Regions from separate parts of the Lysinibacillus sp. FSL K6-0075 genome, predicted to be linked through region 1. Evidence: predicted binding sites of a transcription regulator. Region 1 holds the regulator's gene; each other region holds the start of a gene.

Evidence for each region. Region 1 encodes LexA, which represses DNA repair genes until DNA is damaged. Its sites were predicted from a motif close to CGAACATATGTTCG; they were not measured.
Region 2: MHB65_RS17835 (YolD-like family protein) is a predicted target of LexA. The motif match lies at 8,833-8,846, and genes of this name have one in related genera.
Region 3: MHB65_RS20590 (DNA repair exonuclease) is a predicted target of LexA. The motif match lies at 7,555-7,568, and genes of this name have one in related genera.

What each region holds. Positions count from the first base shown of each region.
Region 1 is NZ_CP151947.1:1,300,878-1,312,168, reverse strand. It holds gene MHB65_RS06130 (recombinase family protein) at 1-645, opposite strand, end outside; gene MHB65_RS06125 (LysM peptidoglycan-binding domain-containing protein) at 642-956, opposite strand; gene lexA (transcriptional repressor LexA) at 1,123-1,740, shown strand; gene MHB65_RS06115 (gamma-glutamyl-gamma-aminobutyrate hydrolase family protein) at 1,848-2,570, opposite strand; gene MHB65_RS06110 (prepilin peptidase) at 2,604-3,356, opposite strand; gene MHB65_RS06105 (hypothetical protein) at 3,422-4,114, opposite strand; gene MHB65_RS06100 (hypothetical protein) at 4,111-4,704, opposite strand; gene pilM (pilus assembly protein PilM) at 4,704-5,678, opposite strand; gene MHB65_RS06090 (prepilin-type N-terminal cleavage/methylation domain-containing protein) at 5,809-6,288, opposite strand; gene MHB65_RS06085 (type II secretion system F family protein) at 6,381-7,586, opposite strand; gene MHB65_RS06080 (type IV pilus twitching motility protein PilT) at 7,583-8,629, opposite strand; gene MHB65_RS06075 (GspE/PulE family protein) at 8,641-10,305, opposite strand; gene MHB65_RS06070 (G5 domain-containing protein) at 10,329-11,291, opposite strand, start outside.
Region 2 is NZ_CP151947.1:3,634,089-3,645,379, forward strand. It holds gene ezrA (septation ring formation regulator EzrA) at 1-1,614, opposite strand, end outside; gene hisJ (histidinol-phosphatase HisJ) at 1,778-2,572, shown strand; gene MHB65_RS17800 (GAF domain-containing protein) at 2,597-3,076, shown strand; gene MHB65_RS17805 (GGDEF domain-containing protein) at 3,169-5,052, opposite strand; gene rpsD (30S ribosomal protein S4) at 5,522-6,124, shown strand; gene MHB65_RS17815 (hypothetical protein) at 6,376-6,648, opposite strand; gene MHB65_RS17820 (Ltp family lipoprotein) at 7,277-7,750, shown strand; gene MHB65_RS17825 (aconitate hydratase) at 7,855-8,196, opposite strand; gene MHB65_RS17830 (YolD-like family protein) at 8,189-8,527, opposite strand; gene MHB65_RS17835 (YolD-like family protein) at 8,543-8,815, opposite strand; gene MHB65_RS17840 (hypothetical protein) at 9,008-10,075, shown strand; gene MHB65_RS17845 (hypothetical protein) at 10,101-10,487, shown strand; gene MHB65_RS17850 (hypothetical protein) at 10,610-10,942, shown strand; gene MHB65_RS17855 (N-acetylmuramoyl-L-alanine amidase) at 11,003-11,291, opposite strand, start outside.
Region 3 is NZ_CP151947.1:4,124,248-4,135,538, reverse strand. It holds gene MHB65_RS20625 (hypothetical protein) at 1-290, opposite strand, end outside; gene MHB65_RS20620 (RNA polymerase sigma factor) at 280-783, opposite strand; gene serA (phosphoglycerate dehydrogenase) at 880-2,493, opposite strand; gene MHB65_RS20610 (FAD-binding dehydrogenase) at 3,303-4,952, shown strand; gene MHB65_RS20605 (rhodanese-related sulfurtransferase) at 5,252-6,223, opposite strand; gene MHB65_RS20600 (enoyl-CoA hydratase) at 6,363-7,145, shown strand; gene MHB65_RS20595 (YhzD family protein) at 7,198-7,383, opposite strand; gene MHB65_RS20590 (DNA repair exonuclease) at 7,642-8,856, shown strand; gene MHB65_RS20585 (AAA family ATPase) at 8,861-11,291, shown strand, end outside.

The sequences.
Region 1 (11,291 bases):
TTGGTGCTCTTGGAAACGACGATGTACAGTCGCCTTACTTACCTCAAATCCTAACCCTCTAAGCGTTATAGAAATTTCTTCAAAGGTAAATCCACGTTTGCGGAGCTTCACAATTTCCTCTACAGGTAGATCTTTTCGCTCCTGCCCCTGCGGATTACCTCGGTTCGATAAATTATTTTCTGGACGATAGCCGTTTTCTACAGCACGTCGCATACCTCGTCGAATTTTAGCATTATGGATTCTACGCTGATACTCCTCTACAATCGCTAAAATTTCAAGCAGCATCGTATCCATTTCATTTAATTGAACTGGGCCTGCATCACGCATCGAAAAAACGTCAGTTGCTGACTTTTGTAATAAATGTAATACAGCCATCCTTGCATTGCCTCGTCCTAAACGAGTTTCATCTTGGACAAAAAGAGCATTAATGTTCTTATCTTTTATAAAATCAAGCATTTCTAGTAAGCCTTCACGTTCTACATCATAGCCACTATGTTGATCTTTAAACACGCCCTTCACCGCATAGCCTTGCTCTTTAGCATAGCGCAGCAACTCTTCCTGCTGGCGCTCTAATGAGGAGCTTTGTGTTTCTTTTTCAGTACTTACGCGACAATAGACAACAGCCGATAGTTGATTATTTATCATTGTTCATTTCTCGCAATTTCGATAGTATTGATGGGACTGGCTTGATCACTCACTACAGGAATAACTAGAGATTTTCCCGCTACAATTTTAATATCTGCTAGTTCATTTTCCGTTTTTACAAGCTTTATCCAATCATCAGTACTCATTTTACCACGATATTGCTCAGCTAACGACCACAAGCTATCTCCATGTTCAATTTGAATTTCTGCGTAACTAACTTTTCCTGGATCAGTAATGTAAAGGTATGCTGCAAATAGTAAACAAGCTCCTATTAAAATTGAGATATGTGTGTTTTTCTTCAACCATGTCATAATCATTACCCCTTTTTAAGAATGTTTGTTCGGAATGTATGTTCCCATAATAAAGCGAACAAACGTTTTTGTCAAACACTTTTCGAACCTATGTTTGCATACATGTTCGCATTCTGTTATACTATCAAATAAGTAGAATGATATTAGAAAAAAGAGGTGAGCACGCATGAAAAAAGTTTCGAAAAGACAAGAGGACATTTTAGCTTTCATTAAGGAAGAGGTACGAGCTAAAGGATATCCACCATCAGTACGTGAAATTGGTGAAGCAGTTGGACTTGCTTCCAGTTCAACTGTTCATGGACATTTAGCTCGATTAGAACAAAAAGGCTTTATTCGTCGAGATCCAACAAAGCCACGCGCAATTGAAATTTTAGAGCCTGAAGAATCCATTCAAAAGCAACAGGTGATCCATGTCCCACTTGTCGGGAAGGTTACAGCTGGTTCTCCAATTACAGCAATTGAAAATATTGAAGAATACTTCCCATTACCCGATACGTATGGCACAAGTGAAGATCAATTGTTCATGCTAGAAATCATGGGGGAATCAATGATTGAAGCTGGGATTTTAGATGGAGATTTAGTCATTGTCAAACAAAAGGCAACAGCTAATAATGGGGATATTGTTGTAGCTATGACAGCTGAGGATGAAGCAACTGTAAAACGTTTCTTTAAAGAGAAAAACCATTTCCGTTTACAACCTGAAAATTCTTCTATGGAACCTATTATTGTCGATCAAGTTTCGATTTTAGGACAAGTTGTAGGTCTTTACAGACGTGTACATTAACGATTAAAGCAGGTTTTGAGGATTATGTTCCTTCTAAGAGCATGTATCCTCTTTTTTACGCAAAAAAAGAATCCATATACGATTGGATTCTTTGTATAATGCCCCTTCTAAGCTTCCTTCTTAAATTTTAAGCTCGCTTCAATAAAGGCTGAAAATAGCTTTTGAGCACTCTCATCTCCTGCTATGGCTAGTTCCTCAGGATGCCACTGAACAGCCAAGCAAAATGGCATCTCCTCATGAACTACCGCTTCGATAATACCGTCGCTGGATTTTGCTGCTACTTTTAATTTTTCTGCTAACACATTCACCGCTTGATGATGAAATGAATTCACTGCAATCTTCTCTTGTTCAACGATAGTCGCTAATAGATTGTCAGCAATAACCTGTACAGAATGAGTAGCTACAGCTCGACCTGATTGCTGCGTATGTTGGAGTAACTTGTTACTAAAATGGTCACTATCAATGTCCTGATATAAAGTACCACCTAATGCAACATTTAATATTTGAATCCCTCGACAAATACCGAAAATAGGCATTTTCCGTTGGAATGCAGCTTCAATTAAGGCTAATTCAACCGTATCTCGCGCTGGATGAATTTTTCCAAGCTTTAATGAAGGCTCGGCCCCGAACAGAAATGGATGCACATCATGGCCGCCCGATAACATTAAACCATCTGTCATGGCTAAAATCTGTGCTGCCTCTTCTTCTACTCCAATCGGAATAATCAGTGGAATTCCACCTGCTTCAATAATGCTTTTGCTGTAAGCAGCATTTAATCGAGAGGATAAATCATCCTCCACAAAGGCTGTAATACCAATAATCGGTTTCACTTGCTTCCCTCCACATTCTTGAAGATTAAACAATTACCAAAAGCCTAAATACCAATTGATTAATAGATCGCCATAGAAATAAACAATGACTGCGGCCAGTGCAATAGAAGGCCCAAACGGAATGGGTGTTTTTCTCCCCTGTTTGTTCTTCGATAACACAGTAAATCCGACAATCATACCAATAACAGCAGCTAAAAACAGCGTTAACAGTGTATCAATTGTACCCAGAACGAGACCAATTAAAAAGAATAATTTAATATCGCCTCCACCCATGCCACCGTTCGATAGCACAGCAATTATATATAATATGCCAAAACCAACAACAGCACCCACAAGAGAGTCCCACCAAGGTGTTAATGGTGATAGAACTCGTCCAATAGCAAGCAAGGGTAAAAAGAATAATAGCACCTTATCTGGAATCTGCATATAGGCCAAATCTGACACTACAATGATGACTAATAAGGAGATAAAAACGAAAGCTACTATTAATTCTATGCTCCAGCCTAGCCGCCAATAAGCAAAGGCAAATAATACACCTGTCATTAATTCTATGACTGGGTAAACCCAAGAAATTTTGTTGCCACAACTCCGACATTTTCCTCCTAAAAATACATAGGACAATACTGGCACTAAATCAAGCGCCGTTAGTCGTCTCTGGCATTTCGTACAATGGGAAGGAGGGTGTACAATCGACTCCTTCTGCGGTACACGTAAGCCGACAACATTATAAAAAGAGCCAAAGACAAGTCCAAATAAAAAAATAAAGATCGTATAAGCCATTTCCAATTTTATGTCCTCCTAAACCAATAGGCGCCCATACAAATGAAGTATGGTGCGCCTATCAATAAAGTTTATTGTTGTTCTTCGTAATAGAACGTCGTCACTTGCACTGTTGCCTTTAACGTAAGATCTGCATCTTTCTCTAGCTGTTCCTGCTCTCCAGGTAATTTAAATTCAATCTTATCGGTTTTCATCACGCGCTCTAATTGTTCAACCTCCTGTAAAAAGCTTTCAAGCGAATTAAAATCAAGCGCCCCAACCTCTAAGATAAAAGTAATGAGCTTTAAATTAGCTGGTAAAGAGTCCTTTGAAAGAGAAGCAATCGGTGTAGTGGTCTCCTTGTTCTCCTGATCACCATTGACCTCTGCTTCAGCCTGTTCTAACATATTGAGCTCATTCGATACATCTGAAGGTGTCACAGTGCCATTCTCACCCTGGACAGTTAAAGACTGTATACGAGTTCCTGTCACCTCTTCAATCTCAGCCAAATCGAGAATTATCTTTTCAACGGCTCTTGTTGCAGGTAGCTTTTGTCTTAGCGTTAATATATTAATAGTAGGCTGTCCCTGCTCCTTGTCCAATTGAGCGAGTTGTTCTTTGACACTAGCTAATCCTTGCTGCACCTGCAATACACTACGCTCTTTTTCATTCACTTCATTCAATTTTGGTGATAGCAAATAATAATACAGCGCAAATAAAATAGCAGCTATCAGCGCAAGCAATAAGATGATGGATGAATTTTTACTACTCGTTAATTTATTCATGAGCGTCGTCCTCCAGCTAAATACATAAAGTCGATTGTCGCTGTAATAGACACTGAATAGCGCGGTACTTCTTTAAATTTTTGTTGGGGTGTTAATTCCCTTTGTTCCCCTAGCTCTATATCAAAGTTTGAGACCGTGTTAATTTGAGCGTCTGTAAAATAGCTACTCATTAAAAGTCGCTCCACATATTTCGATATATCTGTCATCGTTTCAAAATCTACTTCAATGTTTACCGTATTCTCCCCGAAAACGTAGCTACGTAAATACGAATGAGTTGGTAATAAAGTTCTCGTTTCATCAATCAACGGTGTTACAGGATAAGAAACACCTTGAATAAATGTCACAGATTCTTCCAACGAACCTTGGTCGACACTTTGTCTTGCATCTAGCTCTTGCTGTAATTGATCAAGCTGTGTCGTTAATGCCTGTTCCTCTGCAGTCAATCGTGCTAAATCACTTTTTGACGTAAAAAATAAAAAAAGTAAATAAGCCACAATGAGTCCAACAATGACTATCACCAAGCTATAAAAAAGCTTTGGAGAGGTCGTTCTTTTTTCAAGTTGTGGTAAGAGGTTTATATCTGGAACCATTAATGAACCTCCTTCAAAGCTAAGCCAAGCAACGTTGAAAATTCTCGCTTAAAGCGAGGAAACAATTTCTCAATTTTTTTCCCATCGACAACCCTCAGTGGTGGTTCTAAATTAGAAGCTAATAAGTTTCCTATTGATTTCAATAATGGGTTATCCCCAAGCATGATAATTTCATCCACTGCTTTTTCACCTTTATGTAAAGAAAACTTAAAGAAATTCATCATTCGATCGATCTCCAAAACCTGATCCATCACGACCATTTGATAATTCTCAGCCTCGCCATTATAGATAAATTGATAGTTAAACTCATTCTCTTTCTTCCCCTGCCATTGCGTCATATCCACTTCAATCGATTGATAGCGCAAAAACTCCACTTGGCCATTGGAAAAAATACTGATAGAGAGCTCATTAATCGACCATTCAGCAATTAAATACGTTTTATTAGGCATTAATAATGACATGTGCTCTAATAAACGTATATTGCATAGCGCTCGAATATCGGCAGCTTCCGGTTCTAATGAAACATCTAGCAGCATCCCTACCATTTTCGTAATCTCTTCAGAGGGCGCAGCAAATAAAATGGCCTTACCATCCTCGGCATCTGCATCATAAACATCAATTAAAGGGTCTTGAAATGGTAAATGAATGGAATGCCCCAATTCCATTTCAGCATATCCTCGTAATTCCTGAGGTTTGACATCTTTAGGGTGCTCAAAGTTTTTTAATAAAACCGTCGTATCAGGTACAAACATACGGACAGCCTGTTTTTTCCCTGTCCATTTCATCACTTGCTCTTTAATAATCTCAAAAAGAGCTACCTCATCGACGATTGTCCCATTTTCAACGATTCCAGCTGTTAAAGGGTATTCATAGCCTTGCCACTGATTAGGCTCTGGTCCTTTCGCCACAATCGCACGCAGCACATAATCCTTCAGTTCAATCGAAACATGCGACTTTCTTTTTCTCTTAAACATGTGAAAAGACCTCCTTATCCTATTCAGTATAAATGATTTTTTCAATTAGTCATCCATTTCCCAGCCAGAAACGCAAGAAAATTTGCGTTTCTGAGTGAGTGGGGAGGACTGATTACTTACTTTCTGTTTATCAAGGAGTTTTTCCAGATACTGTAATTGCACCATCTTTGCTGTCTTTCTTAACTTTTTGATTATCATTGGAAATGTCATCTTGTTTCGCACTACTAAATGTAATTGTATATTTCCCAGCTTTTGCAGTACCACTAATTGTAGTTGCCCCACCAGATGCCTTATTTATCTTTATGTCATCATCTAATGTTCCTTCAGTCTCAAGATATCCTTCCTCTATCAATGTATCCAAATCAACTTCTGTAATTTCTGCACCTTTATCGTCGGTAGGTGTGTCAGTAAAATAAATATTGGCTGAATTTAGTGCCATTATTGCATCAGATTTAGCAGCTTTGTATCGTGAGTTATCAATAATACTGCCAATAGCTGGTACAGCGATAGCAGCGATAATTGCAAGGATAACAATTACAGCTAATAGTTCAATTAACGTTAAACCTTTCTCATTTTTCAATAGTTTTGTATTTTTCCATTTTTTAACCATTGGTAATTCCTCCTTAATAGTTTTATATGAAGTGTGAAAACACGAGCTTCTAATTTAATTCTCCAAACTTTAATTCCTTAGCACTCTGCAAATTACATATTTTCATATAGTTGGAACATTGGTAAGAATATAGCCGCTACAATGACTCCTACAACTAGGGCCAACACCACTATCATTAAAGGCTCAATAAGTGACTTCATTGTATCGACGGCACGGTTTACTTCTTCTTCATAAAAATCAGCAATCTTTTCAAGCATGTAATCCAAGGACCCTGTTTTCTCACCAATTGATGTCATTTGTGTAACAAGCGGTGGAAATAGCCAGCTTTTTTCAAGTGGCTCTGATAATGTGCCACCCTTTTCTAAATTATCGCGGGCTTCTAGTACTACTTTACCCATTACTGGATTGCCGCCAACCTTTTCTACAATTGTTAAGGCTTGTAGAATTGGCACTGAGCTGCTAAAGAGTGTTGACAAGGTTCTTGTCATTCTCGCGATAATATCCTTTTGCAACAGCTGTCCGAAGATTGGCATACGCAGTAAAAATACATTGACGGCATAATGAAACTCTTTATTATTTTTATAGAAATAGTGTAAGCCCACTACTAACACCAATAGTCCCAAAATCACAAGGTACCAAAATTGAATGAGCCAATCACTAATACCTACTACAATGACCGTTATTAATGGCATTTCCAAATTCATTTCTTTAAATGCATCCATAAAGGTTGGCACAATGAACACCATTAAAAACATACCAACCACCAGTGTTAAAAGTGATAAAATCGCTGGATAGGTCATGGCAGATTGAATTTTTTTCTTAATGTTATATTGCTTTTCTAGTGTGCTTGCAAGGCGATCTAATGTATCATCGACGTTTCCTGTAGCCTCACCAGCACGCATCATATTGACAAATAGCAATGGAAACACTTTTGGATGTTTACCTGCTGCATCTGAAAATGCCATCCCATTTCGAATATCCTCTTCAACCTGCATTAATGCTCGCTTCAGTGGTTTACTCCTTGTTTGCTCACCCAAAATATGGGTTGCTTCAACGACAGGAACGCCCGCACGAATTAATGTCGCATATTGCCGACAATAAATAACAAATTCCTGGTGCTTCACTTTTGTCCCAAAAGCAATATCTTTATGTAAAATGCTATTTGATTCCTGAAGTTCTCGTGCATTAATTCCTTGTGCTCGAAGCTTTTCCATGGCTACCTTTTTATTCGGTGCCTCGATAATGCCCTTTTTAGGTGCTCCTGTTTTGGTACGACCACTATAACGAAATATCGTCAACTATAATCACCAGCGTTCATATATGGTCGTGCATCCTCAAGTGAAATCTTACCTGTCGTAATTAAGTGTTGCATCGAATATTCCAACGTGTGCATACCTAATGCTTTACTTGTCTGCATCACACTTGGAATTTGATGGATTTTTTCATTACGAATTAAATTCGAGATGGCAGGTGCCTGTACTAAAATTTCTGTCGCCGCAATACGCCCTTTTACATCCTTACGTACAAATAAACGCTGAGAAACAATACCTTGCAGTACATTCGCAAGCTGCACACGAATTTGACTTTGCTGATGTGGTGGAAATACGTCTATAATACGGTCGATCGTTGTTGGTGCACTACTTGTATGAAGTGTAGCCATGACTAAATGCCCTGTTTCAGCAGCCGTAATAGCCGTTGAAATGGTTTCGTAATCTCGCATCTCCCCGACTAAAATAATATCTGGGTCCTGACGTAGTGATGCACGTAAACCATTTGCAAAGCTCATCGTATCGACACCAATCTCACGCTGATTGATGACAGACTTCTTATGTGTATGCAAATATTCGATTGGATCCTCTAACGTAATAATATGTTTTGATCTCGTTTCATTAATATGATCAATCATTGCTGCCAAGGTAGTTGATTTTCCTGAGCCTGTTGGGCCAGTCACTAAAATTAAGCCTTGTGGTTTTTCCGCAAGCTTATATAACACCTGTGGCATATTGAGCGCTTCAATAGAAGGAATTTTAGCCTCAATTAAACGAGCCGCAATCGTTACTTCATTTCGCTGATGATAGGCGTTGACACGGAATCGACATTTCCCAGGCAATGAAAAGTTAAAGTCCGTTTCACCTTTGTCCTCAAACTCCTGTTGTTTATGGACAGGGAGAATGACCTTTACCATTTCCTTTAAATCTTCTGTTTCTAGCGGCACTGTGCCATAATGCTCCAGTTGCCCATGAATACGATATACTGGTGGAATACCTTTTGTTAAATGTAGATCCGATGCTTTCTCTTCAAATGCACGTGTTAATAATTCAACGATTGAATATGCTGTCATTTCTTTCACCCCTAGTCTGCACTTGCAACACGTAATATTTCTGATGTGGTTGTTTTGCCAGCTACAACCTTTAGTAATCCATCTACTAATAAGGTATGGAAACCTTTCTCTTTCATATAATCACGTAGTACGCTATCACCAACACGATTTAAAATCATATCCTTCATTTGACGATCTACGGGGAGGATTTCATGAATCGCCATACGCCCTCGGTAGCCTGTATGGTTGCAGGCAGGACACCCACGACCTTTTTTACCATGCGTTACGCCCTCCACCCCATTTTCCTCAAGTATTTCAAGTTCACGTGAAGTGAATACATATGGTTCAGCACAATCACGACAAACTTTACGTACAAGACGTTGTGCCATGATTCCTACAAGGGAAGAGGATAGTAGAAATGGCTCAATCCCCATATCATGTAGTCTTGAAATAGATTCTATGGCACTATTAGTGTGCAGCGTACTTAACACTAGATGGCCTGTTAGTGAAGCACGAATAGCAATTTGCGCTGTTTCAAGGTCACGAATTTCCCCCACCATCACAATGTCAGGGTCCTGTCGTAAAATTGATCGTAAACCTACCGCAAATGTTAAACCGACTTCCTCTTTTACTTGGATTTGGTTGATACCATCTAATTGATATTCCACTGGGTCCTCAACCGTAATAATATTGACGCCTTCTTCATTTAAATGAGAAAGTGCCGCATATAAAGTAGAGGACTTCCCTGAGCCTGTTGGACCAGTAATCAACATCATACCGTTTGGATGGGCTATCATTTTCCTAAAAAGTGCCTCATTACTTGCACTAAAGCCTAATTTGTCAATATCATTGGCTGAATTGGTTAAATCTAAAATACGCATAACAACCTTTTCACCATAGACTGTTGGTAATGTGGCTAAACGGATATCGACAGGTCTAAAATTAACATTGGTTTTAATACGTCCATCCTGTGGGATACGATTTTCTGTAATATTTAAATTACCCATAATTTTAATACGAGCCAATACGACATTTTGCATATGCTTGGGCAAGGATCGTTCAGTACGAAGCACTCCATCTACTCGATAGCGGACACGAAGCTCTGTTTCTTGTGGATCAAAATGGATATCACTTGCGCGCTGTGCGACACCATTGGCAATAATTTGATTCACTAAACGAACAATAGGTGAATCCTCATTTTCAATTTCTTCTTGTGTTTCCGTACTAGTCGCAGCTAAATCCAACATGGCCGCATCCATTGATTCCTGTAAATCATAGTACTTTGTTATCGTTCGATATAAATCATCTTTTGCTGCAATACTTGTCTCGATTTGACAGCCCGTCGTCATGCGAACTTCCTCAATGGCGAAATAATCCATCGGGTCTTCCATTGCAATAAACAATTTATTTTTTTCTTTGCGAATCGGCATAATATTTGTCCGCTTTGCCAGCTCCGCAGGAATTAGCTGTAATAATTCGGGACTAATTGAAAACTGATTCAAGCTAATATGAGGAATACCCAGCTGGAATTCTAAGACCTCAATAAGCTGCTGCTCTGTTAGGAAGTTTTCTTTAATAAGGAAATCTCCAAGCTTCTCATTTTTCATCTTAGTAGTTAATGCGTACTCTAGCTGGTCAGCTGTGATAACACCTGATTCAACCAGTAAATCCCCTAAACGTTTACGCCCTGGCTTCATTGCCATAAACATACCTCCAATCGTTATGGACTTGTTTGTACAAAATTGCCACCCTTGTCATAGTAGCCATAGACAATTTCTGGTCCATCTTCTTGCTTTGTTTCCTCTGGTGTTGAAGGTTTCATGTCAGGCAAGCCATTCCCATCTAAATCCACTTCTAAATCAGGATCTGATGTTCCTGCCCCTACGTTTTGAGTAGGTGTTGTGATCGTAACAGGCTCCTGCGATGAACGCGTAACAATTCGATTTTGAGGTGCATAATAATCTCTACTAATGAATTGTTCTTCTGTTGCTCCGTTCTCTACAATGGAACGATACACTTCCACTCTTGAACCCTCTTTACCCTCTTGCTCCACTCGTTCTTGTCCAGCTTTTAAATCCTCCGAATAGCGATAAATAATTCGTGGCTTCACGATTTTATCCTTGCTGACGCGAACTGTAATGTCCTTTTCTTTCGCTGCTGCAAAAACTTCTATCTTTAATTGATTACCTTCCATAGATGCTTTCATTTTACCAAGCTGTTCGGAACGATTTATAAATTGTAAGTCTTTTACTAATGCTGCATTGATATCCGCTTCAATTCCCTGCTGTAAATAGCTTGGATTGATTTCCTGAGAATGTCTTTCAAGAATTTCGTAATCCGTTTGAAGAATGACACTATATAGCATGGACGCGACAAAATCTAAACCTGCATCATTGACAACCCCAGCCTGTTCACCTAATAGTGAAAGCAACGAGATCGATTGATTTGGTACTAGATTGACATCATTTAATAACGGAATGATTTTCGCTACCCCTTGACTATTTGCTGGTAGCTCGGCAATCTGAAAGGCAATCCTTTCCTCGGTTTGCATGGAATCTTCATTGATAACGGCTTCAACCTTATGCTCCTTCAAATAGCTGGCCTGTAAGATTAATTTCTGAAGTGTTTTATCTGTATCCCAAATACCTGCTTCATCTATTTGCTGTGTAATTACTTCATTAAC
Region 2 (11,291 bases), 2.3 Mb from region 1:
TTCTAAAGCCTTCGCATAACGGAATTGGTGGAAAGCCTCTTCTGCTTCTTTTAAACGTCCGTTCAATTTCGGGTTCGATGCACGGTGACGATTACCGTACTGAATAATGCGTTCAATGAGCATCACATTTTCTATTAATTCATGTGCTTTTACTTTAACATCCTCTACGCAAAGTGTTGCTGCATTTAGATTATTATGAACCGTTCCCATATTAAGCGGTACTTCTTGCAAGCTTTGCATGACAACATAGATGTGCTCTGCAGCCTCATCAAGACGTGCATCCATCTCCTCAGGAATCCCTGGAATATTTGCCTTGTTTAATAAACGATCGGTATCTTGTAATATTTTCTTTAAGTTTTCGACTTGAGCGCGTGCCTTATTTTCATCTATTCGAAGTTTCTTCATTGTATTCGATAGATGCCCTTGTTCTTCATGAATTCGTTCTAGCTCTTCACTAATTTCGATTAACTCTTCCTGTAAGCTAGAATAAGCCGATTTTTCTTCCTTAACTCGCATGGCTAATAAATCATAGCGACGTTGCAGTGCTTCCAATTGTTTTAAAGCGGCTTTTGGAATTTCAGCATCCTTTTCATTTAAATGGTAACTTTGTTGCACATACGTTGCCTCATCATTCACTAACTTTGTAGAAGAAATGACATTGGTGATAGAGCTTAATAAACGATCACAATTTTGATCTACATAATTTTTAGCAATAACCTCTTTTTCAAGTAAATCATAAAAACGATCGATTTCTTCATTAATCTCTGTCACACGAGGTTTAACAACTTTTAAATTAAGCTCTGCAAGGTCCAGCTTTAATGCATCAAATTCTTTTTCATATTTATTAAGTGCATCTGTCAATTCTAAATGCTGTAAATAGTAAGATTGGTCTTCCATTTCTCGCTGACCATTACGCAATTCCTGAACCGCACCTGGTAACTTAACTTGAATTTCCGTTAAAATAGTAGGAACATCATTAATATACTCGAATGTCTGCTGAGATTCTTGATTTAAGCTAATAACAATTTCTCGTGCTTGCAAATAATTGCCTTCATTTGTCAATACATCGAACTCTTCAAATTTTTGAACAAATGTCTCCAGCTTTTTCTCCAATGCAGGTAGTGCTACACCAAATGAATGCTGATGAGCCAGCAATGTCTTTCTTGCAGAGCGATAGTATTCTTTTAATTGTTCGATTTCAATTCGATTTTTTTCTTCGCTGCCAATTAATTCATTCAGTTCTTCTAAAATATTATTTTTATCTTGGTCGCATTTTTCAATGTAATCTTCAATTTCACGTTCTATTAAGGTTGCCCTTTTAAAACGAAGTCGATTAATTTGATCCTCAGCATCAAATAGAAGAGAATCGATTTTAGTCATATGTACATCGATGACTTCATCCCAAGTATTGCGCCATCGTTCAAACATTTCTTCCGTTTCACCGTTCATGTTTAAAGATTTTACTTTTGAAATTTCTTCATTTATAGGATTATGTTGTATTTGTAATTTTTCATTTTCAAGTTTTGCAATAATTGCAACATGTTTTCTTCGCATCATAAATCCTACTATGGCTAAAATTAATAGTAGGATAATCGGAATGATGATATACTCCATCGTAAGCCTCCTATTCTACAATAAACGAATTGGCTAGTTGTATTTATTATATACTATGTTTTCGCCTTTTGTACTAAAATTTAAGTGTTTTTCAGAAAACTGTATTTTCGCTATTGTGAAATATTTAAATAGCGTATCTATAGAGCTAAAGGAGTGGTAAATTATGAAACGTGATGGGCATATACATAGTCCTTTTTGTCCACATGGCACTACGGACTCATTCAACCAATATATTGAAAAAGCAATTTCTCATCATTTCACAGATATAACATTTACAGAACACGCCCCATTGCCCAAAAGTTTTTTTGATCCAACCCCGCAACAAGATAGTGGCATGAACCCTGATGATCTCATGCCTTACATTAAAGAATTGCAACACCTGCAACAACGGTATGCACAGGATATTCGCATCCGTATCGGATTAGAGGTTGACTATATCCAAGGTTACGAACAAGAAACTCGTCAACTCCTTGATACATATGGACATTTTTTAGATGACGCTATTTTATCAGTTCATTTTTTAAAATGGCAAGATACCTTTGTATGTATCGACTTTTCTTCTGAATGCTTTATTGATTTTTCAAAGAAAGTTGGCTCTGTTGAACAGGTTTATGATTTATATTATGATACTGTCCTACGATCAATTAGAGCAGATCTTGGTCCATACAAACCAAAACGGATTGGGCACCCATCACTTATTCATAAATTCCAACTGGCGCACAACGAAAAAATCGATGATGCCCGACGTATCAGAGAAGTATTGGACAGCATGAAATGTGCGGGCTATGAATTAGATTTAAATAGTGCTGGTTTAAGTAAACAATATTGTCAGGAGCCCTATCCACCTTTTGCCTTTATCCATTATAGTCAAGCTATTCAACTACCATATGTATTTGGTTCGGATGCGCATAGCGCAGAGGATTTACATCAACACTATAATGTTATATTACCAATATAAATAATTTTTAAACGAGGTGCTTATATGTTTACACAAATTAATTACGAAGGATCTATTGCTGACCAATATCTAACATTATCAAAACAATTAGATGCACTACTCACTGGTGAAACCAATCAAATTGCCAATTTAAGTAATGCCTCTGCTCTATTAAATCAGTTTTTAACGAACATCAACTGGGTTGGTTTTTATCTCTTACAGGATAATGAACTTGTGCTAGGGCCATTCCAGGGTCTTCCTGCCTGTGTTAGAATCCCTATTGGACGTGGTGTTTGTGGTACAGCTGTGGCAACGAGAGAAACAATTGTTGTAAAAGATGTACACGATTTTCCAGGGCATATTGCTTGTGATGCGGCCTCACAGTCTGAAATTGTTATACCGCTGCTGAAACAAGGTGAGATCATTGGTGTATTAGATATTGATAGTCCTATTGTGAATCGCTTTTCAGAGGAAGATCGCAATGGCTTAGAGGAATTTGTTAAAACACTACTCAATCATTTATAATAAAACAACAAAAATTACCCTGAAATGTTTTATATTGTCATTTCAGGGTAATTTATTTAAACAACTATTCATTATATTGTGCTTCATCAAACCTATAAATTTGTTTGATACGAACCGTTATGAGTACAAAAACGATTTTTCCCACTATTTTTTGCTTCATACAAGGCTGTATCAGCATGTAAAAACACAGATTGGAATGCTGGTCGATCTCGCTCATCCCATGTTATAAGCCCCGCAGAAATTGTAACTTGTGGATCTGTGGCACTTGGGATTACTTTCACAATGGTTGATGCTAATTCTAAAGCTTCTTTTTCATTGATATTAGGCACATAGACAGACATTTCTTCTCCACCCCATCTTGCGCAAATCCCACGACTTCCAATCGTCTCTTTTAATTGAACCGCAATCTGTACAAGAATTTTATCTCCAACTTGGTGACCGTACGTATCATTAATACGTTTAAAATTATCAATATCAATTAACAAAAACATACCAGATTGATCATATTCAAGTGATTTTTCTACAAACTGATCGAGGTAACTGCGAGCATATAGTTTCGTTAAATGATCCAAATCGACCATTTCCTGAAGCTGTGTTCGTAAAATTGAATTTGCAATGGCTAACGATGAGTGGTGAATTAAAGATTGCATTAATTTGAAACTATCGAACGAAAAGAAATATGGCTCTTTATGTAAGACAATACTAAAACCATTAATCTTTTCCTCCATAAGTATAGGAATCGCCATAATAGAACGATACTCAATTTGATTAGGAGTTAGACGGCTGAAATCGGCAACAAATAGTGGATCATTCGTTTGAGCAAAATGCTGTTCAACATGTTTTATATAACTTTGACCATTTTCTGAATGGAACAAGGAGGTACTTGCACCTGTTATTTCAAATGTATCGTGTTTTTTAAATGCGAAACAAACTTCCATTGGCTGAAAAGATTTCAGTAACTGCTTTTGTAGGAAAAGTAACATTTCATGAATGTCAATTCGCATATTTAAACGATGCGATGTTTCATTAATGAGTTGTAAGTCACTTACGAGGCGATGCGATTGATGATATAATTTTGCATTTTCAAGAGCATTTCCTGACGCTTGCGCCAGCATCCGTACAAAATCTTTTTCAGTTGTTGAAAAAAGATAAGTCGTGGGAGCACTTACTTGCAAGATGCCATAGATAGCTTGCCTGCCCTTAATAGGTGCATTTAACAACCGACAATTTAAATCGCTCGCTAACTCTGTCGTTAACTCTCCTGATACAAAGGCTTCAATTGTAGCAGGTCTTTCAGATAAATAATCAAAAAGCTTAATATCGATGGTCGTGTGTCGATCTTGATCATTCGATAATATCAGCTCCACATTAAATTCAGGGAAATTATCCCGTATATTTTTTAATACATTTTCTAAAATTAAATCAATATCCATTGTTGAATGAAATAAATCAGTCATGTTATATAGTTTTCTATATTGGTCTTCATTTATTTTGACATCTAAATTGTCTCTAATCATTTGAAGAACCTTTGAAAGTATTTCTATACACTCTTCACCGTACTCCGAGGTCATAAAGTCTGTCCAAGACTCTGTTGCCTCCACAAGTAATACACCAATGGGATTTTTGCCCTCTGCTTGGAAAAGCACCATATCTGTCATCATTGAATAGGCTTGTCTTGCTTTTAATATATAAGGAATTTTCACTACTTTTTGTTGATAAAAACTAGCTTCGATCATCAGCCATGACACAGCATTTAGCTTTGTTTCAATTGTTAATGAAGCCATCTCTTCAATAGGTATTAAAGAATTACCTTCAAAACTGAGAAAAGCAGCATTGTCAATTTTCAAGCGCTTCTTTAGAAACTGTTTCAATGAACAAAAATACCCATTAAAACTAGTTTGTTCTTCATAAGAACTCACCCAAAAGCTCAAAACATCAGATTTTATATATTTTAGCGTTTGTAAATGGTCTGTCATGAAATCACCTTTTCTATATAACGTCCAAATCAATTACTATTAACTTATAATATATTATACATAATTTGTGTCATTTTGACTATGTAATTATCCCTTACTTTTACAATTTACATTACACAGCGTATCATTAACTATTCCTATATCATTTAAAATAGATAGTGAGGAATTTCCTACTATGTTCTTTTACAAATTTTTAAAAGCAAATAATTGACGTCCTTGTCCTAAGCAGTTACAATGGAGGTTGTGTAAAATAAACGCAGCAGTGGTATAAGCTTATGATTGTATTTTATTCCTCTATTTTCTGATATACAACTACTTGAGATTCTCAGTAATGAAAATTAGATGGTGTATTGCGTAACCTAACGGCTGCATAGGCGAAAGTACATGAAAATAAAATGCGTGTAAGAACGGGTACTACTGGTTTTTGTTTTACAACAAAAAAACCAAATTTAAAGGAGGAGACAACAATATGTCTCGTTATACAGGTCCATCTTGGAAATTATCACGTCGTCTTGGTATCTCACTAAGCGGTACAGGTAAAGAAATCGAAAAACGCCCTTACGCACCAGGTCAACACGGTCCAAACCAACGTAAAAAATTATCAGAATACGGTTTACAACTTCAAGAAAAACAAAAACTTCGTCATATGTATGGTATGAACGAACGTCAATTCCGTACACTATTTGACCGTGCTGGTAAAATGAAAGGTGTTCACGGTGAAAACTTCATGATCCTTCTTGAAACTCGCCTTGACAACTTAGTTTACCGTTTAGGTTTAGCTCGTACTCGTCGTGGTTCTCGTCAATTAGTTAACCATGGTCACATCTTAGTAGATGGCAAACGCGTTGATATCCCATCATACAGCGTAAAACCAGGTCAAACGATTTCTCTTCGTGAAAAATCTCAAAACCTTGCTGTAGTAGTAGAAGCTATCGAAGTAAACAACTTCGTACCTGACTACTTAACATTCGATGCTGACAAAAAAGAAGGTACATTCACTCGCCTTCCAGAGCGTTCTGAATTATCAGCTGAAATCAACGAATCATTCATCGTAGAGTACTACTCTCGTTAATTTTTTAACGTTAGATTACTTCGGATTCTTAAACCTCGCAACCTTGGTATATCAAGTGTTTGCGGGGTTTTTGTTTTGTTTTCATCTTTAGATATTTAACGATTTTTTACTGGGGGTTTGGGGGAGCGACTGGGGGAGCGTTTTTTTCGCTTATAATTATATTCATAAACAACCAGCGGACAGGTGTACATTTCTTCAAAACGATTTATTTGTATTATATAAATAAAAAGGTCACTCAAATGAGTAACCTTTTAATTTTTTTGTGGATAACAAGAATACATAAAGTGAATATTAAGGTTTTCTCTTTTGTTACATTGCTTTAATAACATTTCATACATTGTTTGCACAGTCGGAGTTTCACTATTGGAAAAGAGTTGAAATTGCATTAAATCAGTTAGCCAATAATCATTAATTTCATTAAGGGTATTGTCCCACCAGTCTAAAATATTGGACATGGAAGTCGGTGGTGTTACACTAATCACTTCAGAAAACTCATATAATAATTCCAATAATATATGTTCCATATTTTACCTCCGTTAAAATGAGGACATTCACTTTTAATCACAACTGTTTTTAGTTATAATTAATTTTGGTAGTGAGTGAATGTCACTCGAAATTTTCCACATCTCAAGTTCCAGCTTGAGATGTGTTTTTTATTTTTCTTATTTTTATATCTATCATCTCCGTTACAGTTTACAGAACAAACGTTCCAATTTTGTCTGTTACTTTTATGGTAGCACTGGAATCATTATTTTTAAATGGGTTTCACACCCAATTGAAAAATATTTGTACAGTTCTTACACCGTTCGACAAATTTCTCGTTTTCAAAGCGAAAAAACCGCAACAACATCTCCGTTTGGTGTCAATATTACTTTTTTTACCAATATTCTTCTCTTGCATTTATATAACCCATAAAACGCAAAATTGCCTTCTTCCTCCATATAAGAATAAACTTTTAAAAATACACATCTACTGCGGATCCTTTCGAAATAATAAATAGCTAAAAGCTGTAATGTCTCGATGTCCATACTTCAGTATTTGTATTTTTTTAAAATCTAATCTTTGTATGTATAAAAGCTATACTGACAACCACTTCCATTATTGATACAATTTAAGTGTTACAAATATATTACATAAAAGGAGACAACTTATATGAAGAAAATAATTTTTAGCGCAGCATTGGTATTAAGTCTTGGACTAGCAGCTTGTGGAGAAACTGCTACAAAGGATGAATCAACTAAAGATGACCAAAAACCTGTATCAGCTGAGGCTGAGAAAACTAATTCTGAAGCAGAAGTAGAAACTAAAGCTGAAGAAGAAAATGTTCCTAGAGAATATAAATCGGCATTAAAGAAAGCAGAGGATTATGCCAAAAATATGCAAATGTCAAAGTTGGGAATTTATGACCAATTGACTTCTGAATATGGAGAGAATTTTCCCGCAGAAGCTGCTCAATATGCAGTGGATAACATTGTATTTGATTGGAAAGAAAATGCATTAAAAAAAGCTCAGTCATACGCAGAAATGAGTATGTCAGATTCAGCTATTTATGACCAATTAATTTCAGAATATGGAGAAAAATTTACTCCAGAAGAAGCTCAGTATGCTATTGATAATTTAAAATAAGTAATGCACTCCACATGAAGAATGTGGAAGTCACATCAAAGGTCACTCAAATGAGTGGCTTTTTTTATACATAAAAAACAGGCCTCATATGAGTACCTGTTTTTTTATTTCTTCAAATATTTAAATATCAACTCTTCTGTATGGGTTTTTAGCGCTTGATTAGCATACTGATGCACTTCATCCTCGCCAGGCGTTCTTATTGTTACCTCGCTAAAATGTTCACTTATTTTCATCCATTTAACTACTTCTATTTTATTTTTAGCTAACAGGCGCTTTTTGTTGTAATAATCGTTTCGTATATCCTTTAAAAGTGCATCTACAATATTGATGTAGACTTTGCCCATTTTCAGATTTGTTAAGCTGTCATAATCACGCTGTAATGATTTGATGGCCATATCTAGTTTTATATATTCATAAAGTGCTTGGCGATCTTCTCTGTTAATCATCTGAGTCAACCAAAGTAGCTTTTTGAATTTTATCGAATGTAATACGCTTCACAGATAAATCAGTGTCTAGTAATAGTTCCTTTTTATACGCATCGGTACCAGTGACTTTCCCTACTTCATCATGCAACTTATTTTGTTCCCATAATGTTAATCTCACAAGCTTTTGCATCTTATAAGCACGCTGGATGGTATTCTCTATCTCTTCAAGCTCCCATTCAGTTAAATCACGCTTTTTATCATAAAATTGCTCCTGTTTCCATGTTTTAATGAGGTCAAGATGTTCTGGTAGCATCATAGCAGTCCATTTTTTAGATCCTCTGTCGTTTAACATCACAATCACTCTCCACTAATATTCGATATCTGAAATTTTTAGGATATCTAAAAAATGCACCTTATGATTATTCATGTACTTATCTTTAATATGGATTAGTTTTGTATTTGCATCCATTTTTGTTATGGTACCTTCTAATGGTTCATCGCATTTGTAGATGCTAAAAACTTTGGGCTGTTTTTCCTCCATTGCTTCGGTTAGCGCGTTTGCCATTTCTTCTAAGTCAAATTCATCACGATCTGGGTGTTTCGGATCTTTCTTTTTAGTAGGCGTTTTAGTTTTTGCCATTTTAGCCACTCCTTTTAAGAACATTTGTTTGTATATATTATAGAACTAACGTTCGTATATTTCAAGGTGTTATTTATTCTCCTTTTTCCCTTTTTCGATAAGTTTTACTAAACTGAACAATTTATTATCATACTATTTGTATAGTTTTTGGGATATAATTTCATAGAAACTAAATATTACCGGAGGTTTACTATGAATACTTTGAAGTCATTAATTTTTCCTCAAGACCTGAATAGATTAAGTAAAAGCATTTTAAAGGATATATGTAATGATCTGACATTAGAATCAACGGGAAATGTCAATGAATTAACAAATAGAGTATGGTCTTCATTTGGTCAAATTGAGGGAAGTACACTTGAAAAGATATACAAAAACATCTTTGCGGGGGCAATTTCTTTAGCATGGTATCGTACTACAAATGAGGAAGGTTTAGTTGGGCTTAAACAAAATATTATCCAAAACATGCCTTTTAATCCATTTGAAGAGGTGATTACTCCAAATAGTACAGAAATTCCTAATGAACCATCTATAATTGCTGCTACCGAAATTGATGGACCTTCTAAGTATCTTCTTCGATTCATTCATAGAGCGGGTGTAAGCGTTGACTATTATTTAGCTGACAGAAGAGAATACATTAAACACGAAATTACTACAGTTTATATTGATGAAGTTAAGGGAATAATTGAAGTAAGAGCAAGTTCTACATCAGCAAAAAAGGTTATATCTGGATTAGCTGCAATTTTGAATGAAACATATGACTTTAAACAGTTTGATTTTTTAGAAAGTTACAATGGTGACTTAGAATTATTAGCTGACGCATTACAAGGTCAATTAATTGATGCTATAGGGAGACCAGAAGGTTTGGTAGAGAGTTTTGAAGAAACTCAAGGCCAATCAATTGTGAGCATACTATCTGCCATTGACGAATATTATAATAATGGCGAATTAACCATACTAGAAGAAAATTTAAATAGTGAAGATATTACTGGTATTTTAGAAACTACCCCATTCACTTTACTACTTTTAAGTGGTCTTGAAACGATAGGTTTGGGAAGTATTCGAGAACTTAGAGGGCTACCTTTATACGATTATTTAGAGCCTTATCTTGCAAAGCAAAAAGGTTCTATATTGTTTGAGCATGCTGAAAGTGGAGTTGTGCAAGTTTATTCGATTCGAATTGGTGTAAAATCAAAAACATTTAAATTCAACGTATTTGCGTCTGAACACGTATTAGATTATATTAGAGAAAAAATGTTTTAATTAACTAACTGAGAGGGTGAAATTTATGCGTGATATTAAACCATGGGAAGTAAATAAAATTTTTAATGAAGCACTTGAAACTATTGCTGTTAGTCAAGTGAAGAAATTTTACCCAAGTTATATTGCGAAAATGACCGAATTACCTCTCGGTGTAGTTATAAATAAACTGAAAGAATTAGAAGAACAGGAAGCTCTAAAAATTAAACACGAATTTCTTTGTGAAGAATGTTGTAGAAGCATTTTAACAGTTAATCAGAATGATTTTTTCGATCCTGAAGTTACTTGCTTGTATTGTGGAACTGAAAATAACTTTGATCCTTTGGATGCAATACCAATAATTGAATTAGATGACGGTTATAGAGAGAGTTTTTCAAAAAAAAAGCCTTTAACAAGAGAACTAATGTTAGTTTAGAAGCTTATAATAAACCTTTAAGTTTAAAAGAAATAATACCTATTTTAAAGAGAGAAGGTTTATTAGAAGAAGTATCGAAGGTTGGGAATGTAAACATTATAATAAATACAGGAGATGCTTATATGAACGAATCTAGTAAATACAGCGGTTTTACTTTTGGAAATAACAATGGTAACTTTAACCTTGAAAATAATGGTACTTTAAACCAAGGGTTTGCTAAAACAGATGAGGATATAGGAACTGCACTAAAGCAGATTAATGAAGAAATTAAAAAACTTTCAGAAGATAAAAGAGAAATAGCCGAACCACATTTTGACCTTCTTCAAACTCATTTAAAAAGTGGGGATAAAGAGAAAGCTAAGAAACCACTAGAAAAATTAAACACTTTATTAGGCTCTGTGGGTTCTATTCTGACTATTGCTTCATTTTTAGGATTTGGACTCCCTTTAAAATAGAATTCTTTATTATTAAAAAATGCCCAGGCTCAAAATTGAGTACCTGGGCTTTTTTAGTGATTATTTTACTTCGTATAATTTGGTTGTTTTGCTTTCGTTATTATAAATGAGCTTTAATCCTAACAAGTCCGCAACATCTCTAACTGGAACATGCATCTTACCATCAATAATCAGAGCATTAACGGTCTTCACATCATTGAACATGACCTTCGCTCCTGTAATTTGCTCCTCTTTCTGTGTATGTTCAGTTTGTATTTTTGTGTAACCTAAATGAGCTGCAAATACTTCTGCGATGGCAGCGCAAATGGCAGCAAAGTTCCTATGGTACAATTCGACATCAGCTTTGCTA
Region 3 (11,291 bases), 2.2 Mb from region 1:
TGTGCTATAAAGGTTTCCTTGTTCATATTCTCCTTTAAATAGATTCGTTGGATTGCTTTGGAGGAATCCATTGTTGTTGGAGAATTAGTAGAACTTTGAACAAAAGATAATAGTAATATAGAAAGAACTACTATAAATAGCACTGACACAGAAGGGATTTTCCATCTATTTTTAGTCTTTTGTTTACTAATTACTGAGGGCTCTGTCATATTGCGTAATAATTTTTTTTGCTGCTGATCCGATAACATTAAATCATCTAAGTATTGCCATGTCTTTTTATCATTCTTCATACATCTCACCTCCTAACTGTTTTTTTAATGCGATGAGTGCTCGTTTTAATGTGTTTTTTACTTTCCCCTCATTCCAGCCAAGAATAGTGCAGGTTTCCTCGATGGAAAGCCCCTCTATTTTGCGCAGAATGATTACATCACGATAGGTGATTTTTAGTTTACGAATAGCAAGATATAGCATCTTGGCATCTTCTTGTTGCATCAGCCATTGATGAGGAGAAGGTGACGCTTGTTCTTCATGCTGTTGTAAAAAAGGGACAAACTGAATAATCCTTTTTCGACGATAATGATCATAGGCAAGGTTCCGTGCAGTGCACCGCAACCAAGCGAGATCGGCTCCTTCTTTTATTGTTTGGTGATGTTTCAAATAACGGACAAAGGTTTCCTGTGTATAATCCTCCGCTAATTTTTCATCATTTAGTAAGTAATATAAGTATTTAAAAATGGTGTGATTATGTAAGTAAAATATTTCTTCTATTTTCAAGCTGTACACCTCCTTTTCTTTAAAGACGAAGAATCCTTAGAAAAGTATCATTTTACCAAAATAAAAAGCAGAGAGTAGAGACTCCCTGCTTCTTGTTACTATTCATTATAGGTTAATGGCTTTTACCTCATCAATGTTTTCAAGCTGTGCCACAAAAACTAAATCTTCTTCTGTTACAACATTGTCAACCGTTAGCATCATAACCGCTGTACCACCAACCTGTGCACGACCAACTTGCATTGTCGCGATATTAATTTCTTTTTCTGCAAGCTTTGTTGCTACACGGCCAATTGCACCTGGTTTGTCCGTATTTTTAATGTAAAGAAGGTGGCCTTGTGGAATGACGTCGACAACATAGTCCTCTACTTTTACGATACGTGCACCTAAACCGTTTAATAGTGTACCCGCCACAGTATGTGTTTCGTTAGCAGTAATAATTTCAATCGTAATTAAGCTTGTAAAGCCTTTTGCTGTTGTTGTTTTGTGCTCATTAATTTTCATACCGATACGTTCAGATAAGTAACGAGCATTAACATCATTGACATGATTACCGTGATTTTTAGACAGTAAACCTTTTAACGCATTTGAAGTTAATGGACGAACATCATAGTTTGCTACTTCGCCAGCATAAGATAGGTTGATTTCTTTGACCGGCTCTGTTGTTACTTGTGATAGGAATGAACCAAGCTTTTCCGCTAATTCAAAGAAAGGCTCAACTTGTGCAAGAAGCTCTTTTGGTATAGATGGCATGTTCACTGGATTTGTTACAGTACCTGTTTTGTAAAATTTAATGATGTCATTTGATACGTCAACCGCTACAGATTCTTGCGCCTCGATAGTAGATGCCCCTAAGTGAGGTGTTGCGATCACCTGTGGTAAAGTCAGTAGCTTATGGTCTGTTGCTGGTTCAGAAACAAATACATCAAGAGCTGCTCCAGCTACTTTTCCTGCTACAATTGCATCATATAAATCGTCCTCATTGATGATACCGCCACGTGCACAGTTAATAATACGTACGCCATCTTTCATCATCGCAAATTTATCATTATTAATAAGATTGCGAGTTTCAGGTAGAAGTGGTGTATGAACTGTAATGAAATCTGCAGCTGCACAAATTTCTTCAACTGTCGCTTTTGTTACACCTAATTCTTTTGCACGCTCATCTGTTAGGAAAGGATCGTAAGCCATAACGTTCATACGTTGACCTTTTGCACGATAAGCTACTTCAACACCGATTCGACCAAAACCTACAACACCTAAAGTTTTATTTTTTAGCTCCACGCCAACATAAGATTTGCGATCCCATTTTCCATTCTTTAATGTATTAAAAGCTTGTGGAATATGACGGGCAAGTGAAGTCATCATCGCAATTGTATGCTCGGCAGCTGAGTTTGTATTACCATCTGGTGCGTTGACCACGATAATGCCATGTTCAGTAGCAGCAGCTAGGTCAATATTATCGACACCAACACCAGCACGGCCAATTAATTTTAAGCTTTTAGCTGCTTCAATCACTTCACGTGTTACCGTTGTTTGAGAGCGAACAAGTAATACATCTACATCTGCGATTTTAGCGATTAATTCTTCTGGTGCTAGTCCTGTGTCTACAATAATGTTTAAATCTAAATCTTGTTCCTGGCGTAATGGGAAAATACCATCCTCACTTAGTGGATCAGCGATAAATACGTTAATAGTTCTTGTTTTTGTTGCAATAGTCATTATAATTAGCTCCTTTTTCCTCATTATTGGTAGGTTGTGGCTTTATCTACGACAGTCTGAAATTTGTAAAATTCGAACATCTTACAGCATGCAAACAATCTCCTTTCTAAATCGAAAACAATATAAAAAGCCTTCCACGCCTTACAAACACAGTTATTGTGTTGTAAGGGGCGAAAGGCTGAATAAACATTGGTTCGCGGTACCACCCTTAATCACTGCTGGAAAATTTATTCTGGCAGTCTTAGCTATATGCGTAACGTGCATGGGACGGATAAGCTTACTTTAAAGTTGTTCGGCCTATCTATTCAGGAGTGGAACTATTATCGTAGAAATCACTGATTTGCACCAACCATCAGCTCTCTTTGGATTTTCTTGCGACTAGTGTGTCTCCGTCGTTATATTTTGTGTGATTAAATTTGTTAACATCATAATCCCTATTGTTCACCTTTGTCAACGATATTTCTTAAAAACTTTAAAAATAGTGACTTCAAAAGTCTGAAAAATAACTAAAAACGAACATTTTATATGTTTTATCATTTTATTGTTCGTCTTTTTGGAGGATACAATGAAAGCGCTAACGATATTTGAAAAGTCCGATAGTATCAGGTTTCTGTGCAGTTTTAGAATAAAAAAATATATGGGAATTAAATGGAATAAAATAGAGGATTTATGCTAATTGCCGATGGTTTTGTTCCAAGAAAGCGAACGTTTTTGTTTGTCACATTTTAGACAAAAATATGAATGGTAGAAGGTAAACAGACTGTGAGAGAAGAATGTTAGTTAAGGATGATTGATTTGGGGGTGTAAGAATGAAGTACGATGTTGCAATAGTTGGTGCAGGACTTGCAGGATTAGTCGCAGCTTGTGAATTAATCGATGCAAAGAAAAAAGTTCTTTTAGTAGATCAAGAGCCTGAAAATTCAATCGGGGGACAGGCATATTGGTCTTTCGGTGGAATATTTTTAGTAAATTCTCCAGAGCAACGAAGGCTTGGGATTAAAGATAGTAAGGAACTTGCATGGCAAGATTGGCAAGGAACTGCAGGCTTTGATCGTTTAGATGATGAGGATTCTTGGGCATATAAATGGGCAAGAGCCTATGTCGATTTTGCTGCAGGGGAAAAATACGACTGGTTAAAGTCAAAGGGGATAAAGTTTTTCCCTGTTGTTGGATGGGCAGAGCGGGGAGGTTCGTTAGCAGGAGGTCATGGCAATTCAGTACCAAGGTTTCACATTGTCTGGGGAACAGGACCTGGCATTGTAAAGCCATTTGTAGATAAAGTAAAACAGGCGATGAAAGAAGGGGTTATTGACTTCAAGCCAAGACATCGTGTGGATGAATTTGTGCAGCAAGAAGGAAAGATTACAGGAATTAGCGGAACTGTACTAGCTGAAACCTTTATTAATCGAGGTGAAAAAAGTTCGAGATTAGGGATTGGAGAATTTTCCTACGAAGCGAAAGCTGTGATTGTGGCAAGTGGTGGCATTGGAGCCAATTTTGATTTAGTGAGAAAAAATTGGCCTGCTCGATTAGGGACACCACCAAAAAATATGGTATGTGGTGTGCCCGCTTATGTTGATGGAAGAATGCTAGAGATCACGGAACATGCTGGGGGACGTATTGTGAATCGTGATCGCATGTGGCATTACACAGAGGGATTAAAAAATTGGGACCCGATATGGCCCAACCACGGAATTCGGATATTGCCAGGTCCTTCCTCCCTGTGGTTTGATGCAGAAGGGAATCGATTTCATGCACCCAATTTTCCAGGGTTCGATACGCTCAGTACGTTAGAGGCGATTCAAAAAACAGGTTACGACTATTCCTGGTTTATTTTAACGGAAAAAATAATTGAGAAAGAATTTGCTTTATCTGGCTCAGAGCAAAACCCAGATTTAACAAACAAAAGCATTGGCGATGTGCTAAAACGCATTTTGCCAGGTCCACCTGCTCCTATCCAAGCTTTTAAAAATCATGGAGAGGATTTTGTGATTGCACATGATTTAAAAGAACTCGTAGATGGAATGAATAAGCTTGCTGGGAATGACTTACTTGATTTCATGAAAATTAAAGAGCAAATCTTGGCAAGAGATCGTGAAATGGATAATAAGTTTACGAAGGATTTACAAGTAAACGCCATTCATGGGGCAAGAAATTATATTGGTGATAGATTGGTGCGCGTTGCCAAGCCCCATAAAATTTTAGATACTAAAAATTGGCCTTTAATCGCCGTACGCTTAAACATTCTAACAAGGAAAACTTTAGGAGGCTTACAAACAAATTTAAATGGCGCCGTATTGGGCATGGACGGTCAGCCAATACCTGGTTTATTTGCCGCTGGTGAAGTAAGTGGTTTCGGTGGCGGTGGTGTCCATGGCTACCGCGCTTTAGAAGGGACATTTGTCGGTGGCTGTTTATTTAGCGGACGACAGGTAGGGCGTTATTTAGCACAAGAATAGAGTGTATTTCTTTATATGAGTAAGAGCATCGTCTTGATGAACGATGCTCTTTTTGAATGGGTTGATCATGCTGAGGTAGGATCACTATGCTGAAGTTTTTGAGCGGCAATCGCTCTGAAATGAGCACTTAGGTCACGATATGGAGCGGCAATCCACTAGAAATGAGCGCTTAGGTCATATTTTGGAGCAGAAATCCATCAGCAATGATCACTTAGCTCAAATTATTGAATGGATTAGAAATCTCATTTGCTCAAACTACAGAGAAACCAACTTCTAACAATGCATTATCTCTCCAAGTATTAACAACTTGATTGTTGGACCTCTGTAATCTTAGCAATTTGCTCTTCAACTTGTTCCTTTGTCCAACCGTTTTCCTCCACGAAGAAGTTGCGTTCGGCACGACGACAATCATCTGAACAGCTACGCATGTAAAATGCCTCATGTTTTTCTTCACACAGCATTAATTTATGACACTCTGGGTTTGCACAGTTTGTATATCGTTCAGAAGGTTCCCCTGTGAAATAATCCTTCCCAACAATGACATGCTCCACCTGATTAATCGGTACACTTCGACGACGGTCAAAAACAAACATTTGACCATCCCATAATTGGCCTTTTACTTCAGGATCTTTCGCATATGTAGCAATACCGCCATGTAATTGACCTACGCTCTTACCATAGCCCTCACGTTTTAGCCAACCAGAGAATTTTTCGCAACGAATACCACCTGTACAATAAGTTAAGATTTTTTTATCTGCAAAATCTTCTTTATGTGCCTCCATCCAAGCAGGGAGGTCACGGAATGTTTCGATATCAGGTCGTACAGCACCTCTGAAATGACCGAGATCATATTCATAGTCATTACGGGCATCGATAATCACTGTATTGTCTTCTTGCATTTGTTCCATAAATTCTTTAGGTGTTAAATAATCACCTGTGATTTCTAACGGATTGATATCCTGTTCTAAACCTAGGTGAACAATTTCCTGACGAGGACGTACATGCATTTTTCTAAAGGTATGCCCTTCAACCCCATCAATTTTCCACATAATATCATTAAAACGAGCATCAGCCTTCATATGGTTCATGTAGGCATCTGTTTGCTCAATGGTACCTGATACGGTTCCGTTAATACCTTCGTAGCCTACTAAAATGCGACCAAGAAGCCCAATTTCTTTACACAATGCTAAATGTTCTTCTGCAAAAGCTTCAGGGTCTTCAATCGTAATATATTTATAATAAAGTAATACACGATAGTCTTTTTGTGTCAAAATACGTTACCACCTTTATGTCGATATTCGTCCTTTAATATAGCATAACAAGAGCAATTTTGCTTAGCGTAGAAGGAGTTTTCAAGAAAAACACGAATTATACATAGTGAATGACTATTCATAATTGGGGGTTATAGAGATGGAATTTTCAACGATTACTTTAGAGAAGTTAGAACGTCGTGCAACGTTAACGTTGAATCGTCCACAGGCGATGAATGCTATGGATGATGTCATGATGCGTGAACTTGCAGAATGCTTTGAGGCTCTACAACAGGAACGAGATATTCAGGTGCTTGTTATTCGGGGAGAAGGAAAGGTCTTTTCTGCGGGTGGCGATATAAAAGCAATGCTAGATGAAAGCAAACCGCTGAATATTGATGAAGCAATGGTTTATCTGACACGTATCGTGAAGGCATATTATCAGCTACCGATGATTGTGATTGCAGCAGTTCATGGTGCATCAGCAGGTTTAGGATTTAGTCTAACACTAGGGGCAGATATTGTTGTAGCCTGTGAAAATAGTAAACTTGCTATGAATTTCATTGGAATAGGACTCATTCCAGATGGTGGCGGTCATTTCTTCATGAAGGAACGTGTAGGAACGGTTAAAGCGAAACAAATGATATGGGAAGGGAAAGTATTAACAGCAAATGAAGCATTAGATGTAGGGTTAATTGACTATATTGCACCAGAGGGCACTGTATTTGCAATGGCAGATCAGCTTGTTGGGAAAATGCTTGCATCCCCTATCTCTTCCATGATTACGACGAAAAAAATTCTGCATGCACAAAATATGCTACAGCTAGAAAATATCTTAGCATTAGAGGCTGAGGGCCAGTCTGCAATGCGTAAAACAACAGATCATGTTGAGGGCATTCATGCATTCGTAGAGAAAAGAATGCCTATCTTTGTAGGGAAATAAAAATAATAAAAGGCGCGTAGCAAACAATTGACTACGTGCCTTTTATTAGCCACTAAACATGGAATAAAATTAATTTACCCGAAGCGTTTACTAGACGATGCGTTTTATCGGCAACACCTTTTTCCTCAATTTGTTGTTGTCCATTTAGTTTAGCAGCCTCATCATTTTCAAAAGTCCAAGTTTCATCAAACAATGTTTCCCCTGTTTTTTCAAAAGCTGTAAAACGATAATTCTCCATACAGACCCCACCCTTTTACTTGAATATATTTCTATTATACATAGAAGATTTATAAACTTCACGGTAAAACTAGTGAATTTTTTGATAAATTACGAAAATTGTGGAAAAAGTAAGGCAATGTTGTTTTTTTCCGTAATAGCATTTTTCATCAAACAGGAATTATGATAAAATAGAACAAATATTCGGTTTCGATTAATCAACATATTATTACTTTGGTTTGTACGAAAGAGAGAATTATCTACTATTTGAGGTGATTGGATGTCAGCAATTCGTTTTTTCCATATGGCAGATTTACATTTAGATAGTCCATTTAAGGGCTTATTTGGCCTACCCGAACACATTTTAAAGAAAATTCGGTCAAGCACTTTTGAAGCATTTGATAAAATAATCCATAAAGCGATTCAGGAAAAACCTGACTTTTTACTAATTGTTGGAGATATTTATGATGGTGAAAATCGTAGCTTGCAAGCACAACGAAGATTTCAAGATGCAATGGAAAAGCTTTTTCAACACAATATCCCTGTGATTGTGAGCTACGGAAATCATGATCATTTAAATGGCACTTGGACACGTTTTGCTTTACCAAGTAATGTCTATGAATTACCAGCTGAGACGAGTGTGGTTCAATTAAAAATACGTGGTCAGCAAGTGAATATATATGGTTTTAGTTATCCTGAACGTCATTTAAAGAAGTCCGTTATTGAAAGCTATCCAACTGCTCAGGATCAGCAAGCCATTCATATTGGTATGCTACATGGCAGTGAGGCAGGCAATACGACACATGATGTGTATGCCCCTTTTACAAAACAGCAGTTACTTGAAAAGAACTATCATTATTGGGCGTTAGGCCATATTCATAAACGACAGCTTTTACATCAAAACCCAGCCATTGTTTATCCAGGCAATATTCAAAGTCGACATCGTAAAGAACAAGGAATGAAAGGTTTTTATGATGTAACGTTATCCAAAACATCGACTGAACTTGATTTTATCTCTACTTCTGCTGTCGTTTATAGCACGATAGAGGTGGACTGTTCGAGTGTGGTACATGCCAATGAATTACTGAAAAGATGTGCAGAAGCGATTACAGCCAATAGGAAGAAGTATGGGGCATCGGTAGTAGAGCTTCATTTGCAACATATTGATGAGCAAACGGAAGCTTTATTTGAGCATGCAACAGTAGATGCTTGGTTAGAGACTATTCGAGAGGCTGAGGAAGGCATTGAGCCAATGTGTTGGGTACAAAAAATGGTGTTGCACAAGACAGCGAGATTTTATGAGCATACAGCAACAACTCAATCTGTTGTGAGCTTAATGGAGCAGTGGGACAGTAATGAATGGAAGGATATTCTAAAAGATTTGTACCAATATGCCGGTGGTGCTAGGCTGATAGAGCCACTAAGTGAAAAGGATATTGAAAACTTAACGCATCATGCACAAACATTATTAGCAGAAGAAATTCAAAGGGCGTGATTACATGCTGACAATACAGAAAATCCAAATATATGGCTTCGGTAAGCATGAAAATATCGCCATCTCCTTAAGTGATGGCGTCACTATTTTTTATGGATTAAATGAAGCAGGAAAAACGACGATTCAGCAGTTTATATTACAAATGCTTTTTGGTTTTCCTACAAGGCAGCAGACACAGCGCAAATATGAGCCGAAAGTTTCGACGAAATATGGGGGTCAGCTGACAATTTTGCACCCAATTTATGGCCAATGCACAATTGAACGTGTGAAAGGAAAGGCTGCTGGTGATGTTACTGTCTATTTTGAGGATGGTACAACGGGGCATGAGGAGTTGTTAGCAAAGCTTTTATATGGTTATTCTAGGGCTTCCTTCGAATCCATCTTTTCTTTTTCATTGCATGAGCTACAAGGTATTGAAAAAATGTCTGAGGAGGAGCTAACCCATTTGCTACTTGCCTCAGGTACAACAGGTATTCAGCATTTATCCACCCTTGAAAAGAAAATGGATAAAGAGGCTAGCGAGTTGTTTAAAAAGACAGGTAAAGTGCCATTGATTAATCAAAAGATTGAACAATTAAAGCAGCTTGAACGAACGATTAAACAGGAACAAGGGAAGATTCAAACATTTGAGGACAAATTACAGCAATTACAACTACTTGAGCAAAAGTTAGAGCAGCTATATGGTACGCAAAAAATGCAACAGCAACAGTGGCAGCAGTTAACTATTCAAAAACAAGCACTACCTCTTCTTAAGCAACAACAGACTTTACAGCAGACATTGACCAATTATCAACATGTTCAGTTTCCAGCAGAGGGTATCAGACGCTATGAACAATTAAAGGATCGTCTGTTACATGAAAGTCAACAGCTGATGCAATTAAAGGAGCAGTATCAAACATTGCAGGATAAAGTACTTGCAACAGTGGATGAGCAAACGGTCAATGAAATGGCTAGCCTTATGCAAAAAGAGGCAACATGGCATCAACTGATGGTGAAAGAGCAAAATTTACATGATGATCTCTTTTTGCTTGAGCAAGAAATCGAAGCACAATTTCGTTTATTAGGTGTAAAAGAGAAAGAGGCACAAGATATACTTCTGCAAGAAACAGTTTCACTCCAACAAGAACAACAATTTCAGCTTCAATTAGGTAAGTTAGAGGAGGCAGAGGAGGAGTTAAAGTTTCATCTACGTTCTCTTGAGCAGGTTCATCTAGAATTAGATGCAATTGCTAAACAGAAGCAGCGGATCATGCAGGAGTCATTAACAAGTGAAGAAGAACATATTTTAGCACAGTGGCCCCAACAAAAACGAAAGCTTGAGCAATTACGTACTGCCAAATCGCAACGTAGTAAGCAGAAGCAACCTCATTACTTTATCTGGCTTGTACTACTGCTTGGTTTCATGTCGTTTGCCTATGGTGTATTTGAAAAAAATCTAGTTGTAATGATCATCGGAGCAGTTTTATCATTGCTAACCCTTTTGTTTATTCGATATGGTAATCGAGCAGATGAGCCTACTAGTAAAGAGCACAGTTTCCTCCTACGGGAGTTAGAGCAAGAGGAAATGACAGTACAAGCAGTGCTTTTAAAGAAGCATAGATACGAAGATCGTTGGTTACATGTCAATGAACAGCAAAAAGAGAAGGAGCAGCAATACACTTCTCTTGAATATAAAATTCAACAAGCGGAGGTAGAGAGTGAAGAAGCCACTCAGACACTCCAGCATTTTTTAAAGCGTTATCGCTTACAGGGAACGATAGCCCGCACGTTAATGCCCGAATTATTTATGCGTATCCGTGGTGTACAAGAACTAGCAGCTAAAAGAAACAGTACCCTAAGTCTTTTGCAAGAAACTCAGGTAGAAAAGAACAGCATTTATGAGCAACTACAACGGGTTTTAGATGGAGCCTATGATGAACATGAAGTCTATATATATTTACGTACAGCCTACCTTGAAGCACAGCAGCATCAACAGCAAGCACAGCATGCAAAAGATCAGCTAGCTAGCCTCCAAATAAAAATGGAAGGTGGACAATCAAGAATTGATCGTTATTCAGCAGAAATGTCCGAGCTATTTAAGGAAGCGCAAATACAAAACGAGCAGGCATATTATGAAATGCATGAGCAATCTGAGCAGAGAAGAAAAATTGTGACAGAGTTGCAAACTGTTCAGGCTCAATTATCTTCACTCAATCTTCAACAGCAAGCGAGTCTGATTGAGGACACAGTTAACGAGGACATACTTGCTTTAGAACAAGAGCAGCATTCATTGCAACTAGCAATTGACCAATGTCTGGAACAACGCGCTTCTTTGCTTATAGAAAAGGAACAGCTATTAAATGATGAAAAGTATGGCCAAGTGCTTCAACAGTTTGAGCAGGAGAAAACAGAATTACAGCAGTTAGTTGAGCAATGGGCAACTAAAAAAGCTGTAG